One region of the Ensifer sp. YR511 genome, then DNA from elsewhere that is predicted to be linked to it. Evidence: riboswitches for the same ligand, from Rfam matches in the RefSeq annotation. Region 1 holds a riboswitch; the other holds the start of a gene.
The links. A riboswitch is a leader RNA that binds a small molecule or an ion and turns the genes downstream of it on or off. The one in region 1 is predicted to bind cobalamin.

Region 1 (4,210 bases):
TTCATGAAGGCGATCTTGTCCTCGGCCTTCACCTCGCCGTAGTTGACGATGACCACCACTTCCGGGTTGCGCTCGATCACCGGTTCCCAGGAGATTTCCACCCAGCTCTTTTCCACGTCGTCCATGATGTTGGCGCCGCCGGCGGCCTCGATCATCGCCGTCGGAATGCCGAAGCGGCCGGAAGTAAACGGCTTCTCTTCGCCGGAATCATAGACGAAGACCCGCGTCGGGTTAGCCTTGCCGGCGTTCGCCTTGGTGATCTCGGCAAGCTGGCGGCGATAGCCGTCAACCAGCGTCTCGGCGCGATCCTCGACGCCGAAGATGCGGCCGAGATTGAGAAGATCGACGAACATGTCGTTCATATCAGGCTTCTGCTTGGCCATCACGTGGATGCAGGATTCGGTCAGCTCGTAGACGCCGATCTTGAAGGGCGCCAATGTCTCGGGCGTGACCTCGCCGCCGACCTTCATGCCGTAGTTCCAGCCGGCAAAGAGGAAATCGGCATCGGCGTTGAGCAGCACTTCCTTGGTCGGATATTTCTCCGAAAGCTCCGGCAGTTCCTTGACGCCTTCGCGCAGCTTCTCGTCCAGCGTCTTCCAGCCGGAGACGCCGGTATAGCCGACCATGCGGTCCTGGAGCCTCAGCGCCAGCATCATCTCCACCAGGTTGACGTCGTTGGCGATCGCGCGCTTCGGCGCCGCGTCGAAGGTCACCTCGCGGTTGCAGCTCTTGACGGTGACCGGATAGGCCAGCGCCGGCGTGGCGGCGGCAAGCACGAAAAGAAGGGAAAATGGGGCAATATTGATCTTCATGAAATCGATCCCTGTCGAGGAAGTGAAAAGGAAAAGCGGGCGCCGCCGGCAGCGGCATTGTGAACGGTGGCGGTGACGCCGAAGGCGGCCGAAAGCTCGCCGGGGCTGAGCACCTCTTCGGGCGGGCCGAAGGCCGTCAGCCGCCCGGTGGTCAAGATCGCGACATCTGTCGCAAACTCGGCGGCGAGATTGATGTCGTGCAGCGTCGAGACGATTGTCAGTTTCAGCGTCTGCAAGAGCTCGAGGATTTCGAGCTGGTGGCGGATGTCGAGATGGTTCGTCGGCTCGTCGAGGATGATGATGCGCGGTTCCTGTGCCAGCGCGCGGGCGATCAGCACCCGCTGCTTCTCACCGCCCGAAAGCGTCGAGAACTGGCGACCGGCAAGATGGGCAAGATCGAGATGCGCGAGCGCATGCTGCACCCGCTCGCGGTCGAAATCGTTCCAGCCGCTCAAGCCCTCCCGCCGCGGAATGCGTCCCATCATCACGACGTCGCGCACGCTGAAGGGAAAATCGCCGGGCATCTCCTGCAAGACGACGGCGATTGTCCTTGCCGCCTCGCGGGCCGAGATCGACCAGAGATCGACGCCATCGACCGAAACACGGCCGGCATTCGGCTGCACCGCCCGGTAGAGGCAGCGCAGAAGCGAGGTTTTGCCGGCGCCATTCGGCCCGAGGATCGCAAGCCGGCTGCCGGCCGCGATCGCAAAGCCGATGTCGTTGACCAGCGTCAGGCCCGAACGCGGCCCCCAGCGAAGGCCCTCGACCGTGAGGGCTGCACCCGTCGCGTTGCAGCTCATGGGTTCGTTCCTCTGCGCGACCTCATTGGAAGTGCCCGCCAAGATCTTCGGAGACGAGCATCGCCGCGGGAATGCGGGCAAGCGTCTTGCCTTTCAGCCCGCGCGGCCGTTCCGCCGCCCGCGTCATGCCATCGCCACGCTCGGCATAGGTTGTGGCAAAGCGCACGAGATCGTCGATGTCCTCTTCCGGCGAGACGTCGCCGAAGAGATAGGTCGCCTTCCCCGTTGCCTGGAAGGCGATGGTGCAGGGCCGCGTGCAGGCCGCCATGCAGACCGTTCCGGCGATCGAGAAGTCGCGATCGAGCGGTGCGCCGAGCGCTGCGATGCTCAGGTTGAGCCGCTTGATCAGCTCGGCACCGGGCACGCATGGGCCGCCGGTGAAGCGGCAATCGGTGCAGACCGTTATCTTGTGCTGTCGGAAATTCGGCTCAGCCATTCCTGCCCTCCGCCGGACTGACGGCAAGAGATGGCGAAACGGCAAGAGGACGGAAAACCGTCGTATGAAAGCCAGTTCTTTTCCATCGGAACACCCCGTCCGTTGTGGTTGATCGGTTCGATGGCAGGTCTCCTGGCTCGCGGGTCGTGGCGCATCCACGTCTTCCCGGTCTTCGACCAGTGACATGGTGTGAATGCGCTTTCCGCTCACAGTTGCGGGGGCAGCCACGGTCTCGGCCCCATCAGGGTCGTCCGTTCCGTGTTCCCTTTTCAGCCGCTTCCGCATTGTCGCGGACGCAGCACCATCAACGCCTTCCTCGCATGAATCGGCGGATGAGACAACCGCACGACACAGGCGGGAGGGATCTATCAACATGCGGCGTTTCGTCATGCGAGATTTGTTATAAAATAACATTACGTAGCGCAAGCCGAAAATTGGGCGCCGGACACAATCCGACGCCCGCGATAGCGACCACCTTTCCGCTAAAAGACGTGCCGTGCTACCTCAGAACTCCGGCGGCAAGAGTTCGGCCGTCAGCGTCACCGCGACAGAGGCGTTGCCCGGCAGGTTGCGCACGCCGCAGACGGAGCGAACATGGCCAGCCCTTTCGCCAAAGGCGGCCGCCAGAAGCTCGGAAGCACCGTCGAGGACCTTCGGGTGCTCCAGGAAATCCTCAGTGCAGGCGACATGTCCCTCCAGCCGGACGATCTGGCGAATACGCTCGAAACGGCCGAGATGCTCATGGATCTGCGCCAGCGCGTTGAGCACTGCCAACTCTGCGGCCTTGCGCCCCTCGTCGATGGTCACATCGCGCCCGAGCAGCCCCGTATGCACGAAGCGCCCGTCCAGCAATGGCCCCTGCATCGAAACATGAAGCATCTCACCCGCCTCGATCACCGCGCGGTAGGCGCCGAGCGGCCTCGGCGGCGTCGGGAGCTGAACGCCAAGTGCGCCGAGCCTTCGGATAACCTCGTCCATCATTGCTTCCCCTCCTCGTCACCTTACGAACCGGCCGCCTTGCGGAGACGACACCGCTTTTTTCTCAAGCCCTCGAAGTTCTGCCGCCCCTATCGCAAGCAGCAAGACGCGCCGTTCCGTGCCCAGCAACTTTTCCAAGCATAACCAAGAGAAAACGCCTCATGCTTCACGTTGGGAGATAACGTTACGAATTACAACACCAGAGTTGAAGTGCCATCGCGATCCGGGCCAGTGCCGCGGTCTTGCGATCGAATGCGACCGACACATCGCGGCGGCCTCGATCCCCAACCCCAAGCAAAAACGCTGAAATGTAACATACGTTACGCTCACGTAACCCTATGCCCGTTGAGAATTTCGACGACCGAAGCGACAATTGCCGGGATTAAGATTGGGCATCGACAAGCCTCGGAAACAAGCTCAACTTAGCCGCGCAGATCCCGAAATGAAGTGACGGCAACTCAACTTTCAGAGGGGAATAGCATCAGTGAATCCCATTGATTTCTTCGTCGACACGCTTCGGACCTATCCGCCTGTCGCCGTCTTCCTCGCCCTCGGCATCGGCTTCCTCATCGGTCCGATCAAGGTCGCGGGGTTCAACCTTGGAAATGTCACCGCCACGCTGCTTGCGGGCGTTCTCATCGGACAGCTGGGTATCCAGGTTTCCGGCGACCTGAAATCCACCCTGTTTTTGATTTTCCTCTTCGCCGTCGGCTACGGCGTCGGGCCGCAATTCGTGCGGGGCTTGAGCACCGATGGACCGAAACAGATCGCCTTTGCGCTCTCCGTGCTGGTGCTGTGCCTCGTCGTTCCCTATCTCTGCGCGCTGATTGCCGGGCTGCCGCTCGGCTATGGCGCCGGCATGTATGCCGGCTCGCAGACGATCTCGGCTGCAATCGGGGTTGCGACCGACCAGATCAATTCGCTCGGGCTGACGCCGGAGCAGGCCAAGACCTTTGCCGACCAGATCCCGATCGCCTATGCGGTGACCTATATCTGGGGCACGATCGGCTCGGCGATCATCCTCGCCCAGCTCGGTCCCAAGCTTCTTGGCATCGACCTTCCGGCGGCCTGCCGCGAATACGAGGCCAAGCTCGGCGGTGGCAGCGAAAGCAGTGAGCCCGGCATTACCCGCGCCTATCACGACTTCGGCCTCCGGGCCTATCGCGTCGACGCGGCAAGCGGGC
Region 2 (4,210 bases), on a different contig from region 1:
CTCGCGAGCTTCATGATGCGCGAGACCTCGTCGACGTTGGCCGGACGCAGGACCATCGGCGTCGTGCCGCGGTAAAGTCCGCGCGATTCGACGAGATAGCGCGCCTTGTCGGCTTCGTCCGTCAGCACGTTGGTGTTGCCGACGATCTCGGCGAAGGAAGCGATGAGTTCGGGAGAGGGAAGGGTGGTCATGGGCCTCACTTCGCATTGCGCCTGCGCGCGCTATCGGATCGGTCGATCTGAGGATCTGGTCCTCGGTTCCTGGTCGGCGGCGATCATAACCGCAATTGGTGCCGTTCGATGAGGGTGGGTGCGGAGAAGATGCCGCACACTATCTTACCCTCGTGGTGCCGCCGCCCGTTGTAACCGGTCGATGATGGCTTCCCCCAACCCGTCCGAAGGGATCGGCCCGAAGGCGATGGTCTCTGCGCCGCTGGCATCCGCCCGCTTCATATAGTCGAAGAGATTGGCGGCGGCTTCGCGCAGATTGCCAGTCGGGCTGAGATCGAGAACGACGGCCGCCTGCTCTTCGCCGGCGATCCGATTGCCGCCGAAACGGATCAAGGCTTCGCCGGCATGCACCTCGGCGGCATCGAGCCGGACGGCAGCGCCGGGCGCGTAGTGCGAGGCGAGCATGCCCGGCGCCTCGATCGTCGCTCCCGCCGTCTCCGGCCGGGTCACCGGACGGCCAAGCAGGCGTTCGATCTCGGCGGCATCGAGGCCACCCGGCCGAAGCAACCGGATCTCGTCGCCGTCGACCTTGATGATCGTCGACTCAAGGCCGATTTGGGCCTGGCCGGCGTCGAGGATCAGCTTCAGTTTGTCGCCGAGATCGGCTTCCACATGGACCGCACTGGTCGGGCTGATTTTGCCCGACGTATTGGCACTGGGCGCGGCCAGTGGTCGCCCGAAGTGAGCGATTACCCGGCGCGAGAAACCGTCGGGCATGCGGATGCCGAGCGTGTCGAGGCCGGCGGACGCCAGCGCATGAACCGTGCTGTCGGCGCGCTGCCGAAGGATCAGCGTCAGCGGGCCGGGCCAGAAGGCTTCGGCCAGCTGCCTCGAAATCGGATCGAAATGCACATGGGCTTCGGCCATCGCCATGTCGGAAACATGCGAGATCAGCGGATTGAAGCGCGGGCGCCCCTTCATCTCGTAGATGCGACTGATCGCATCGGGATTGGTAGCGTCGGCGGCAAGGCCGTAGACCGTCTCGGTCGGAATGGCGACCGGCTCGCCTTCGGCAAGAACGGCGCAGGCGCGCGCGATCGCGCGGTCCGGTTCTCTATCCGTGTCGATGATCTCAGCCATGCCGTTTCCTTTCCGACGCTTCCTTAACGGACGCACCGGAAAAACAGAACGATTTTCTTTGAAGGAACCGGTTCGGCTCAGAGGCTGCGAATGATGCGACGCAACGCGTCATCCTTGGCGCCAAGCATCAGTACGTTTTTCAGCGCGACCTTGGGATCATCTGTGCGAAACAGCAGCCCGTTGTCACGAAAGTTGCGGTTGATGACCATTTGCCCGGCTTGGGCGCCCGGTTCGATGGCGACGGCGAAGTACATGCGTGAATAGCCGGGCTGGATACTCTCGAAAAAATGCGTCTCGTCGCCCAGGTTGCAGAAGAAGTTGGCGAAGTAGAAGGACCAGGTGATGTCCTTGGAGGGAGTAACCGGCGTACGCGCCGCCGTCACGTGACAGTAGCCGAGATGCGGCCGGCCGACGAGCGTGCGGTGGAAGATCATCTTCGGGAACTGGATCGAGTTGTGGAACCCGTTGATCCGCTTATGGGTCGTGTCGCCGGCGGTGCTGAGCTTCTTGCCCGTCCTGTCTGCGACTTCCTCATAGCTCAAATACCGGCGTTCGCTCGGCAACCATTGCCTGCGGTTGATCCGGCCCGTGCGCAGGAATTCGGTATGAACCGCCACCTTCGGCGGGATTGTCGGCAGCTTCTCGGCTGTCGCGTCGTAGTATCTCAACTTTGCCATGATCGTCAGCGCGCCATCTGCCTGCCTGCAGGACCTCTCTCGTCCGCCGGCTAGGCTAGCGGCTCATGGTTAATGAATGATTTCGTCCTGGCTGCATCATTAGCGTTCTCTATCTGACGCGATGTCGCAAACGGGCGAAGCCCTCCCGCATCTGCGCCGACCGCGCCGCAAAAGTCGGCAATTGCCCAAGATGTGATCTATCTATATGTTTGCAATGTAAAAATTCTAAGACGGTGGCCTTTTGTGGCGGTTTTTTCCGTGTCGTCATTCTGGAATTGGATGTCGCTATCGGGCAGCTGCCAAGGTGACTTCCGCGATTACATATCCTTACTCAAGGTGCCGTCTTCGAAGGGAAGATGGAGAATTGGGAAGCCGGTCAAATCCCGGCGCTGCCCCCGCAACGGTGGTGGAGCGAAAGCCTCGGCAAAGGCCACTGGACGGTTCGTCCGGGAAGGCGCCGGGCAGGTCCGAAAGGACGGCTCCTGAGCCCGGAAACCAGCCTTGACGGACATAACCGTAACGGGTTGCGGCGGGCAGCCGGATCGGAGCCTCAAACGCATGGGCGTGCGCCCGTGCGGGTTCCTGTCCTGCCTCTCCGAAACATGGCGCATGAGGACAGGACATGGACACCAGAAACGATATGCTTCGAAAGCTGAAGGGCAGGCAGGACGGCTACAGCCTCGACCGGGCCTTTTACATCGATCCCGACTACTACAGGCAGGATCTGGAAAACATCTGGTACAAGGATTGGCTGTTTATCGGCCATGACTGCGAGATCCCGCGGGCCGGCAATTACTTCACCGTCCAGGTCGGCGGCTACCCCGTTGTCATCACCCGCGACCGCCAGGGCGCCATCCGGGCGCTGCACAATTCCTGCCGCCACCGCGGCTCGCGCGTCTGCACGCAGGCGAAAGGCTCGTCGGCAAAGCTTGTCTGTCCCTATCACCAGTGGACCTACGAACTCGACGGCTCGCTGCTCTTTGCCCGGCAGATGGGAGAGGATTTCGACAAGGCCGCCCACAGTCTGAAGCCGATCCATTGCGAAACGGTCGGCGGCTACATCTTCATCAACCTGTCGGAAAAGCCGATGGATTTCACGACGTTCCGCGACATGGCCTTGCCCTATCTTGCGCCGCATCGGCTCGGCGAAACCAAGGTCGCGTTCGAAAGCACCATCATCGAGAAGGGCAACTGGAAGCTCGTCTGGGAAAACAACCGCGAATGCTACCATTGCGCCGCCAATCATCCGGAACTCTGCCGCACCTATCCTGAGGCGCCGACGGCGACCGGGGTGCAGGGCGCCAAGGATGATCCTGTGATCGCCGAACATTGGGCGAAGTGCGAGGCCGAGGGCCTGCCGAGCGAATTTAAGATGTCGCCGACCGGTCAGTTCCGCGCCGCCCGCATGCCGCTTGTCGACAATGCCGAAAGCTACACCATGTCGGGCGCCCGCGCCGTCAGGCGGGCCCTGTCCGCCGACGTCTCCCAGAGCCAGATCGGCACGCTCTTGATGTTCCACTATCCCACCACCTGGAACCATGTGCTCGCCGACCACGCCATCACCTTCCGGGTGCTGCCGCTCGGGCCCGAACTGACTCAGGTGACGACGAAGTGGCTCGTCAACAAGGATGCGGTCGAAGGCGTCGACTACAATCTAGATGAACTGACGCATGTCTGGACCGAGACCAACGACCAGGACCGTCAGATCGTCGAGGAAAATGCCTTCGGCATCCGCTCACCGGCCTATGAGCCCGGTCCCTATTCGCCCGAGCACGAGGGTGGCGTGATGCAGTTCGTCGAGTGGTACTGCAAGTTCATGGAGCAGCGCCTTGCCGGCGACGCGGCTCCGCTTTCAAGGGTCGCCTAACATGCAGATGGCCTCTTCGTTTCACCATTTCGACGCGCTCCACGTCTGGATCGACCGGCAGCAGATGCTCGAATGCACATCGGCGGTCGTCGAGACCGCCGATGTCATGACCTTCACCTTCCGGGCCGAAAAGCCCGCCTGGTTTCGCTATCTGCCCGGGCAATTCGTGACCCTCGAACTGCCCGTCGCCGACGAGCCAGTGATGCGCACCTACACCCTGTCGTCGACGCCCTCGCGGCCGCTGTCGATCGCCGTGACCGTCAAGGCGCAGTCAGACAGCATCGGCACCCGCTGGATGTTCGAGCACCTGAAGCCCGGAATGAAACTCCGCGCCTTTGGCCCGCTTGGCGATTTCA

Region 2: linked by a shared signal. The riboswitch ahead of BLU15_RS07240 (aromatic ring-hydroxylating oxygenase subunit alpha) and the one ahead of BLU15_RS01800 (DUF1636 family protein) in region 1 are both predicted to bind cobalamin.

Annotation. Positions count from the first base shown of each region.
Region 1 covers NZ_FNGR01000001.1:371,244-375,453, forward strand. The annotation lists gene BLU15_RS01790 (ABC transporter substrate-binding protein) at 1-812, opposite strand, end outside; gene BLU15_RS01795 (ABC transporter ATP-binding protein) at 809-1,612, opposite strand; gene BLU15_RS01800 (DUF1636 family protein) at 1,635-2,048, opposite strand; cobalamin riboswitch at 2,153-2,369, opposite strand; gene BLU15_RS01805 (RidA family protein) at 2,553-3,029, opposite strand; gene aspT (aspartate-alanine antiporter) at 3,511-4,210, shown strand, end outside.
Region 2 covers NZ_FNGR01000003.1:9,031-13,240, reverse strand. The annotation lists gene BLU15_RS07255 (FAD-binding oxidoreductase) at 1-191, opposite strand, end outside; gene BLU15_RS07250 (L-threonylcarbamoyladenylate synthase) at 336-1,310, opposite strand; gene BLU15_RS07245 (DUF6656 family protein) at 1,388-1,987, opposite strand; cobalamin riboswitch at 2,305-2,506, shown strand; gene BLU15_RS07240 (aromatic ring-hydroxylating oxygenase subunit alpha) at 2,610-3,854, shown strand; gene BLU15_RS07235 (FAD-binding oxidoreductase) at 3,856-4,210, shown strand, end outside.